Regions from separate parts of the Ardenticatena maritima genome, predicted to be linked through region 2. Evidence: a T-box and tRNA genes for the amino acid it is inferred to sense, from the RefSeq annotation. Region 2 holds a T-box; the other holds one or more tRNA genes.
The links. The T-box of region 2 lies ahead of serS (serine--tRNA ligase). A T-box ahead of a tRNA ligase gene usually reads a tRNA of that ligase, here a tRNA-Ser.

Region 1 (5,416 bases), on a different contig from region 2:
ATGCTTTTGCCGCTTTCGACGATGTCGCGGATGATGTCAATCGTGCCGAAGACGGCGCGCCCCACGCGGCAGGTCAGCCCCACAATGTCGCCGCGCCGGTTGCGAATGGCGCTAATGCGGTGCAATGTGCGCTCGATACCGGCGCGGTTATCGCCGCCGAACTCGCCAATGCGGCTTACGACGTATTCCAGGTCGTCATGGGTGATTTCGTGGTCGCTCAGCACCACTTCACGGTTGGGGAAACGCGCTTCGGGAAGGCGTCCCAGGTCCATGACGATTTCGATCAGTTGGTCGCCGTCGGGCATGGCGCGCAACCGCTCGCGAATGCGCGGCGGCAACACGTCGAACAAGGCTTCGATATCATCAGTAATCATCTGGTTGACCACGGTTGAGGTTCCCTCACTCGTGTTGATTGCTTCCAAAGTTTCGTTGGCTGTCTCCATGTGTTTCATCCTATTCCCTGATTGTCCTCCTCTGTTTCAATCTGTTAGGGCTTATCTTTGGCGAACGGATACGTGGGCGGCATCTGCTTGGCGCTCATGGTGGGCGCATGTTCGCGCGAACCGTTGAGCACATGCAGCCGCTGACGCTCAGCCACACGCACCGGCACCGTTGTGTGGCGCACCAGCAAACGGCGCGTCATCACTGGTCGGAAGCCGTGTGTCTGCAATCCGTCGCCCACATAGCCTTCGTATTCGCGCACATCGCAAAAAATGGGGCGCTTAGGCCAATCGCGCATCAGGCTAAGCGCTTCTTGCACCAGGGCATCGGCGCGGTCGCTCAACTCCGGATGGAGCACGATTTTCAGCCAATGCCCTCGTTGTCCGCGCGTCAACCGCAGGTAGCCCAACACCTCGCCTGGTCCTGGTCGCACGACGTAGCATCCTTCGCGGGTTTCCCCCCACCAACCGCCGGCGGTATCGCCGTTGTTGCCCATGGATTCGGCTTGCTGCACCACAGCCGGCGTAATTGCGCGGTACAACTGCTGAATGCCGTGTGTATCCACGTCGAACTGCGGCGTCCAGTGGCGCGGGACGGTTGTTTGTTCCGCCAGCGGCCACGGTGGATCGAGCCGAAAGAGCCGGTCTTGGGCGTACAAGGCGAACCCGGATTGCCGCAACACTTCAATTTCGGCGTGGCGTTCGGCGGGTACATGGGCGAACAGCCGCTGCGCCCCGGCGGCTCCCGCAACCTCAGCGCCCCGTTGCAACAGGTGCTTCCAAAACCATGTCACACCAGGGGCGTGTTCCAGCGACGGTGCAATGTAGAGCACGTCCATGGCTGGAAGGCTGCTGCGCCAGCGCAGTTGCAGGAAACCGCTTTGCCGTCGTCCCTGGTCACGGCGGCGCAAGGGGATGGTGACAACGCGGTGATGCCACGGCGAAAGAAGCGCGGGCAGAACCAGACGCAACGGCGACGCAGGTTCCAACACGGCTGAACGCACGTCTAACCGAACCCCTTTGTGTTGGAGCCGATAGACCAGCCAAATATCGGCAAGCCTTATACGATACATGAATGTATGTGTTCCTGTGTTCCGCCCGTCACAGACGAAGGAGATTGTTTGTTGATGTGCCTTGCGGCTGGTCAAATTATAGTCGGCGGGAGAAGTGGGGTCAATGTTCGCCGGCAAGCGGCCTCTTCTTGCCCCAAAACTTGACAGCGCAGGGTTGGGGGATAGAATGCCGCAGGCATTTGGAGAGGTGCCGGAGCGGCCGAACGGGCACGATTGGAAATCGTGTAGGGTGGGAAACCGCCCTCGAGGGTTCGAATCCCTCCCTCTCCGCTCTGGTCAAGCGCGCTTGCGGGCGCGCTTTTTTTATGCCCAAAGTGCACTTGCCACCCCATTTCAAACACGATACACTTTGCCTGTAGCATGCACCAACAGCCAAAAAGGAGACCCCTATGCGAGTGGCAGCCATTATCCTCGCCGGTGGTGCAGGGACGCGCCTGACGGTTCTTTCGCACAAACGCGCCAAACCTTCTGTGCCCTTTGCTGGAAAATACCGCATTATTGACTTCACGCTTTCCAATTGCGTCAATTCAGGCGTTTTTGATGTTGCCGTGTTGACCCAATACCGCCCGCACTCGCTCAATCGCCATTTGGGGATTGGTCGCCCCTGGGATTTGGACCGCTCGCGTGGCGGGTTGCGCGTCTTGCAGCCTTACCAGGGGCGTGGGCATCAGGAGTGGTATCGTGGGACGGCGGACGCCGTGTTGCAGAACCTTGAATATCTGGACGAAGTCCGCGCTGATACGGTGCTGATTCTCTCGGGCGACCATATCTACAAGATGGATTACCGCCCCATGCTGGCGTTTCACCAGGAGAAGGAAGCCGATTTGACGATTGCCGTGATGAATGTGCCCGAGCACGAAACACACCGCTTCGGCATTTTGACGACCAACCGTCAATCGCGCGTGACTGAGTTCCACGAGAAGCCCGACACGCCGGAATACGGCACGTTGGCGAACATGGGCATTTACGTTTTCCGCGCGGATGTCTTGCGGACGGTGCTGCCGGCGCTTGGTGAACAGCACCCCGACCTGGATTTTGGCAAACATGTGATTCCGGCGCTGCTTGAAACGCACAAAGTGTACGCGTTCCCCTTCGATGGGTATTGGGTGGATGTGGGCACCATTCAATCCTACTGGGAAGCCAGCATGGATTTGTTGCGCCCCGATTCGCCGTTGCAACTCTATGACCGCTCATGGGTCATTCACACACGCAGTTATGAGCGCCCCACCGCCAAACTGGGACCTCAAGCGCACGTGGTGCAAAGCATGATTTGCAACGGGGCGATTGTGCGCGGGCGTGTGGAGCGTTCTGTGCTTTCACCGGGGGTGTATGTGTCGCCGGGTGCGGTGGTGCGCGAATCAGTTGTGATGAACGATACCTGGATTGGACCGGGTGCCGTGCTCGACCGCGTGATTGTGGATAAAGATGTCGTCATTGGGGCGGGGGCGCTGGTTGGGGTTGGCGATGATGTTGACACGCCGAACCGCACCGAGCCGGATAAACTCAACACCGGTATCAGTGTCATCGGCAAGGCGGCGCACGTGCCCCCCAATACGCGCATTGGGCGCAATGTGCTCATTCATCCGGATGTGGACGAAGACGCTTTCGCTCCTTTCGACGGTGTAGTGCCGTCGGGTGAAACCATCGAATAAGGCAGGAGTCTGCTCATGGCGACATTTCCTTCAACGTTGGCGATGATTTTGGCAGGTGGCGCTAGCCCCGCGTTGAGTGTGCTGACTGCACTACGCTCAGAGGCGGCGCTTCCGTTTGGCGGCAAGTATCGCATTATTGATTTTCCGCTGAGCAATTGCGTCAACTCCGACATTTACAACGTTGCTGTGTTGACGCAGTACCAACCGCGTTCGCTCAACGAGCATATCGGCATTGGTCGCCCCTGGGACCTGGACCGAACCACCACCGGCGGGTTGCGGCTGTTGCAGCCATATCAGGCGCGACCGGGAGAAAACACCGCCTGGCAGGAAGGGACAGCCGACGCGGTGCGCTTCCACCTGGATGTGGTGCGCGAGCAAAACACCGATGTGGTGCTCATTCTGGCGGGCGACCACATTTACAAGATGGACTACCGCCCCATGTTGCGCTACCACGTTGAACAACGCGCCGATGTCACCATTGCGGTGCGGTCTGTCAACCCGTATGAGGTGCGGCGCTACGGCATGGTGACGGCTGACCCCGATGGGCGCGTGACCTACTTTGAAGAAAAACCGCGCCGCACACGCAGTACGCTGGCGAGCATGGGCATTTACGTGTTCAACCGCCAGTTGCTGATTGAGTGGCTGAGTGGTCCCGGCAAAACGCAACGCGATTTTGGGCGTGAAGTGATTCCCACCATGCTGGAAGCCGGCAAGCGGCTCTACGCCTACCCCTTCCTCGGCTACTGGGCGGACGTGGGGACGGTGCAAGCCTACTGGGAAGCCAATACCGCTTTGCTAGCGGAAACCCCCGCGCTCGATTTGTACGACCCTGAATGGGTGATTCACACCAAAAGCGAAGAACGCCCACCGGTCTTTTTCAGCCCCGAAGCGCAGGTGGAAACAAGCCTGCTCAGCGACGGGGCGCAGGTTTTCGGGCGTGTGGTGCGCTCGGTGTTGTCGCCGGGGGTGTATGTCGCGCCGGGCGCTGAGGTGCGTGATTCCATCATTTTCACCGATACGGTCATTGAGAGTGGGGCGGTGGTTGACCGCGCGATTGTGGATAAAAACGTTGTGATTGGTGCGGGGGCGCATGTGGGGTTTGGCGAGGATAACACCCCCAACCATGAGCAACCAACCGTGCTCAATACAGGCATCACGCTGGTGGGGAAGGGCGCGCAGATTCCCCCCGAGGTGGTGATTGGGCGCAATTGCGTGGTCTATCCGTATGCTCAGCCGCGCCACTTCAAGCAAAAGGAAATTGCCTCGGGCACGACCATTCTGGCGTGAGGGAAAGTCGCCTGTGGTTGTCTGCAATGAAGCAGAAATGAGGAGCCTGGCATGCAGTCGCAGACCCGCCTGACCGATAGCCGTCTCGCCAATATCGGCGCGCATACCATTTTCGATGGGTTCTTGACCTATCGCCGACGCTTTGAAGCCATTACCGCACGTGCGCAGGAGCGGTTCGAGCAGCGCGATTGGCATGGTGCGCGGCAAGATGCCGCCGAACGGCTGGACCTGTACCGTGAAGTGGTCAACGGCGTGGTGTACGATATTCGCGAGACGCTTGCGGAGCGCCTGCACAACAAACTCGTGTGGGCGAGCATGAAGGCGGTCTATTCGGGCTTGATTGACGAGCGCGACGATTGGGAACTGGCGGAGACCTTCTTCAATTCGATTACGCGCCGCATTTTCACCACGGTGGGGGTGGACCCACAGATTGAATTTGTGCATACAGACTTTGCCGCACCGCCCACCCCCGCCCGCTACCCGATTTATCGCACATATGGGCGCACCTGGTCTATCGCCGAACTCATTCTGGCTATCCTGAATGATTTTGCGTTCAATGTCCCCTATGAAGACGCCGAGCGCGACGCCCAACAGGTTGCCGCCCGTATCGCCGACCATTTGCGTACCAGCGGCGCATTGCGCGTGATTGACCGCGCCGAAGTGGTGGATGCAGTGTTCTACCGCGACCAGGCGGCGTATCTGGTGGGGCGGTTGTTCTGTGGTCCCTACCTGGTGCCGCTGGTGCTTGCGCTGCACAATCGGCGGCGGGGGGTGCTGGTGGATGCTGTCTTGCTGGATGAGAACGATGTGAGCATTCTGTTCAGTTTCGCCCGTTCCTATTTTCATGTGCATGCACCGCGTCCTTACGATTTGGTGCACTTCATCAAAAAGATGTTGCCCCGCAAGCGTATTGCGGAACTCTACATTTCGTTGGGGTTCAACAAGCATGGCAAAACTGAACTCT
Region 2 (5,416 bases):
CGAGACCAACTCCGCGTTCTTGATGAGCGCCTTGGAGGGGATACATCCCCAGTTGAGGCAAACGCCCCCCAGATTTTCGCGCTCAATACACCCGACTTTGAGACCATTTTGCGCCGCACGAATGGCAGCCACATAGCCACCAGGGCCAGCGCCTAACACTAAAAGGTCGTATTGTTCAGCCATCGTGATTCACTCCTTCGTCGTTGTGTTGATTTTGATTGAGGGGCACCGTTGCCCCTCAGGGACAAACGTCAAGCACCATGCCTTCACGCGCCATAACAGCGCCATCCCAAATATCTTGCGCCTGGCGTTCCATCTCCAACAAAAACTCATCATCATGTTGGGGGTCGTGGTGGAACAGCACCACACGCTTTGCCCCCGCCGCCTGCGCTGTTTCAATCGCCATGCGCGGCGTGCTATGCCCCCACCCTTGACGCGAAAAATACGGATTCATGTATTCTTCTTCGGTGTAATTGGCGTCATGAATCAGAATATCCGCTCCTTCGGCAAAGCGGATGAGCGCACGCGCGCCACCGGCATAACTTTCAAAATCCGTGGCGTACACCACACTGTGATGCCGCCACTCCACACGAAAAAGGAAAACGCCTTGCGGGTGAGCGGTGCTGTAAATTGTGCGCACCACCACATCCTCAGGATCAAACGCCTGTTGCGCAGGCGCTTCAAACACATCCGGAACACCAGACCCGGGACGCCACCGATAGATATTCCCGTGGCGCAAATGATAAACTTCGCGCCGTGCCGGCATGGTGTTTAAAAAGAGCGGAAACGTTGGCGGCTGGAATTGCGCTTCCAAAAACGGTTGTAACGGTTCCCGCCCTAACACGCGCGGGCCATAGACCCGCACCGTCGTATTGTGGTAGCGCAAAGGCGCAAAAAAGGCAAACCCTTCGATATGGTCGCGGTGCAGGTGGCTTAAAAAAATGGTCACGTCCAACTCATTGGGGAGAATCGTGCGTCCGAGGGGGATAATGCCCAAACCAGCGTCAAAAATGAGACGATGCTCACCGGCAATGACTTCAACGCATGGCGTCATACCACCAAATTCAATCGAGTGCGGCGCCGCATACGCACCGCGCACACCCCAAAATCGTACACGGAAATCACTCATAAGGCTCCAACTTGCTGTTTGCTTATAAGGAGGTTGTCTCGCATGGTATCATACCCACAAAGGGGTGTCAAAGCCTTTTTTGTTCAAGAAAAAGAGGAACCTCAACCCCGCCAGCACGATTTGACACAGCCTTCCTCCCCCGCCTATAATGGCACCCACAATCAGACAACGCAAAAACGATGACGGAGACGAGTACGGCGAACCCTGACCTTCAGAGAGCCGTCGGGTGGTGCGAGACGGTGGCAGATTCGCCGGAATCCCCTCCCGAGTTGCCCACGAAAACGACCTTTGGTCGGCGAAGTGGTGCCGGGTGCGCCCGTTATCGCGCGAGAGTCCCGATGGACTCGCCGAGGCTACGACCCGCGAGGGCGTAGCGAAGGCAGGTGGCACCGCGAGCCAGCGCTCGCCCTGCAAAAGGGCGGGCGTTTTTTGTTGCGCAACCGAACACGCAAGGAGGAGGAATGTATGTTAGACTTGAAACTCATTCGCGAAAACCCGGAATACGTCAAAGAAGGTTTACGCAAACTCTTTGAACCGACGGAAATTATTGACGAAATTTTGGAACTTGACCAGCGCCGCCGTGAGTTGCTCACCGAAATTGAGGCGCTGCGCGCCCAGCGCAATGCCGAATCGAAAGCCATTGGGCGCACGAAAGACCCCGAAGAGCGCCAAAAACGCATTGAAGGCGTGCGCGAAATCAACGCACGCATTGAAGCGCTGGAACCTGAACTTGAAGCCGTGGAAGCCAAACTGAACGACCTGCTCCTGCGTGTGCCCAACCTGCCGCATGAATCGGTTCCTGTTTCGCCCAGCGAGGAAGACAACAAACCCGTGAAGTATTGGGGCGACATTCCCGAATTTGACTTTGAACCCAAGCCGCACTGGGAATTGGGGGAAGAACTCGGCATTATTGACTTTGAACGCGGCGTCAAAATCAGTGGGTCGCGCTTCTTTGTGTTGAAAGGGTTGGGAGCGCTACTGAACCGCGCGCTCATTCAATTCATGCTCGACCTGCACATTGAAAAACATGGCTATCTCGAAGTCTATCCTCCCTTCATGGTGCGTGGGCACTGCCTGGTGGGCACAGGGAACTTGCCCAAGTTTGGCGAGAACCTCTTCCGCGATATCGAAGAAGATTATTGGTGGATTCCTACCGCCGAAGTCCCTGTGACGAACTTGTACCGCGATGAAGTGCTGGACGGCGACATGCTGCCCATCTACCACGTCGCGTACACGCCCTGCTTCCGCCGCGAAAAAGTGAGCGCCGGGCGCGACGTGCGCGGTATCCAACGCCTCTACCAGTTCGACAAGGTGGAAATGGTGAAGTTTGTCAAGCCTGAAACGTCCATGGATGAGTTGGAAAGCCTCATTCGCAACGCCGAGGAAGTGGCTGAGTTGCTGGGCTTGCCCTACCGCCGCGTGCAAATCGTCACCGGCGACCTCTCGTTCACAGCCGCTGTCAAGTACGATATCGAAATGTGGGCGCCCGGCATGCAATCATGGCTCGAAGTCTCGTCGTGCTCGAACTTTATGGACTTCCAGGCGCGCCGTGCGAATATTCGCTTCCGCCGCGAACCGGGGGCGCGCCCCGAATATGTGCATACGCTCAACGGCTCGGGGCTGGCAATCCCACGCACGATGATTGCGCTCATGGAAACCTACCAGCAAGAAGACGGCAGCATTCTCATTCCCGAAGTGTTGCGCCCCTACATGAAGGGCATCGAGCGCATTACCAAGGAAAACGCGCTCTACGGGCACAACGTGCCGCGCTAACCATTCAATGCCGCGATATGTCACTCTCCGGCGTTTTCACATCGCGCCGGAGAGTTTTTATGTCAACAACAAGCAAAGGAGGCAAGCAACCATGTGGAGCCCTTTCCCATCACCCGAACGTGTGCTCGTTATCATGGCGCACCCCGACGACCCCGAATTTGGCGCGGGGGGCACCATTGCCCGCTGGGCGGACGCCGGCGCAGACATCACCTACGTCATCGTCACCGATGGGAGCAAAGGTTCGGGTGACCCGGAGATGACGTGGGAGCGGCTTGTGCGTCTCCGCGAGCAAGAACAACGCGAAGCCGCGCGCATTCTGGGGGTGAAAGAATGCGTCTTCCTGGGCTATCCCGACGGCGAAGTCTATAACACCATCGAACTGCGGCGCGACCTGGTGCGGCTCATTCGCCTGTATCGCCCCGACGTGGTCATCACGCACGACCCCACAGCCCGCTTCATCGGGAATACGCGCATCAACCACCCCGACCACCGCGCCGTCGGCGATACCACACTCGACGCTATTTTCCCGCTGGCGCGTGACCGCCTGAATTTTCCTGAGCATGAAGCCGAGGGCTTAGCCCCCCACAAAGTGCTGGATGTTTTTATGACGCCCACGAACGAGCCCAACTTCTGGGTGGATATCGAACCTGTGCTCGACCGCAAAATCCGCGCGCTGCTCGCGCACCAAAGCCAAATCGGCGACCCCGCCACTTTGCGCGAACGCATCGAAGCCCGCAGTCGCGAATATGCCGCCGGTTCCATCTACCGGTACGCCGAACGCTTCCGCCGCATTGTGCTGAAGGGCTAAAAAAACCAGCCAGGTCGCTCAATGACCTGGCTGGTTGTACACATGTTGGCTTTTTTCAGAACCACGTGCGCAAATGGCGCACATATTCCACAAAATTGACACGCTCGCGCGCCCGACGGTTGAACATGAGTTTCAGCAGCGCCAGCGGGCGCTTGATGACGGGACCATACAGCGCCTGCGCAAAATCGGACATGAGCGCGGGCACGTTCTTGTCGTAGGGGTACCACCACGCTTCAAGCGCCTTTTCGCGGTACTCCTCCGTCACGAACTTGATATTGACCAACTCGTACAAGCCATACGGCCCAATCACGCGGCCAAAACCGCTTGATTTGACGCCTCCCCACGTGGCTTTGGGTTCGCCCCACTGGCAAGCGTGGTCGTTCACGTTGACCGCCCCCACCTTCAAGCGCGCCGCTACTTCATGCGCCAGCACTGGGCTTTGCGTCCAGACGCTTGCCGTCAAGCCAAAGGGCATGCTATTTACAAAGGCGATAGCCTCTTCAATGCTCGCCACCGGTAGAACCACCAGCACAGGGCCGAACGTTTCCTCCTGCACAATGCGCATATCAGGCGTGACATCCACCAGCACGGTGGGGGCGAAAAAGTAGCCCGGCCCTTCCAAACGGTGCCCACCCACCAACGCCCGCGCCCCTTTGGCCAGCGCATCCTGCACCTGCTCTTCCACAATTTGCAACTGCCGCGCATTACTCAACGGCCCAACGTCTGTGTTGGGGTCCAGCGGGTTGCCGACACGCAAGCCGCGCACGATATCCACCACGCCATTCACAAACGCATCGTACACGGCACGGTGCACCAACGCGATTTCAACCGAAGCGCACGTTTGCCCGGCGTTTTCCATCGCCATCCACGTAATGCCGGGAATAGCACGCTCCAAATCGGCATCGTAGGCGACAATGGCGGCGTCCTTTCCGCCCAATTCCAGCACCACATCTTTGGGGCCAGCCGCGGCGGTCGCCATGACTTTCCGCCCGGTGGCGACGCTCCCGGTAAAGACGATTTTATCCACAAGGGGGTGCTGAACGATGAGCGGCGCATGTTCATCGCGCACATGCACCACGTTGACCACACCGGCGGGCAACTCGGCTTCGCGGCAAATGGTGGCGATTTTTTGCCCCACCAAAGGCGTAAAAGGCGATGGCTTCACCACAACGGTGTTCCCCGCCGCCAACGCCGCCACCAACTGCATGAACGGAATGCCAAAGGGATAGTTCCAGGGGGCAATAATGCCAATCACGCCCAACGGGTCGTAGCGGTAGTACATGCGTTTGCTCCCAAAAACGGGATGGCTGGGCGACACACGGCGGCTCCGCAACAGATTCAAACCGTCGCTTTCCAGCCATTTGAGATACGCCAGCGAGGGAAAGATTTCGGTCACGTAGGCTTCGCCGGGGGTCTTGCCCTGTTCAGACGCAATCAACTGCGCCAACGCATCGCTTTCTTGCAACAACACACGGCGCAAACGCTGCAAGTACGCGCGACGGCTGGCATGCGACGTTTGCCCCCAAATGCGTGCCGCATCGGCGGCGGCTTCAATCGTGGCGTTCAACTCTTCCGGCGTCATCAGTGAAACGTAGCCCAACACCTCACCCGTCGCCGGATTGAAACTCGCCAGGCGATTGGACGGCTCGGCGGCTTGTTCGGCGGTCAACGAATGGTGAACGGTATCCGTCATGAGACTCCTCCTT

Region 1: it has a tRNA-Ser gene. The T-box ahead of serS (serine--tRNA ligase) is inferred to sense a tRNA for this amino acid. The anticodon was not compared.

What each region holds. Positions count from the first base shown of each region.
Region 1 covers NZ_LGKN01000004.1:652,397-657,812, reverse strand. Annotated here, with positions in the region: gene SE16_RS07735 (R3H domain-containing nucleic acid-binding protein) at 1-443, opposite strand, end outside; gene SE16_RS07730 (hypothetical protein) at 488-1,513, opposite strand; tRNA gene SE16_RS07725 (tRNA-Ser) at 1,695-1,783, shown strand; gene SE16_RS07720 (glucose-1-phosphate adenylyltransferase) at 1,903-3,165, shown strand; gene SE16_RS07715 (glucose-1-phosphate adenylyltransferase family protein) at 3,181-4,452, shown strand; gene aceK (bifunctional isocitrate dehydrogenase kinase/phosphatase) at 4,504-5,416, shown strand, end outside.
Region 2 covers NZ_LGKN01000003.1:919,924-925,339, forward strand. Annotated here, with positions in the region: gene lpdA (dihydrolipoyl dehydrogenase) at 1-183, opposite strand, end outside; gene SE16_RS04035 (MBL fold metallo-hydrolase) at 239-1,129, opposite strand; T-box leader at 1,300-1,543, shown strand; gene serS (serine--tRNA ligase) at 1,595-2,902, shown strand; gene SE16_RS04045 (PIG-L deacetylase family protein) at 2,994-3,710, shown strand; gene SE16_RS04050 (aldehyde dehydrogenase family protein) at 3,766-5,403, opposite strand.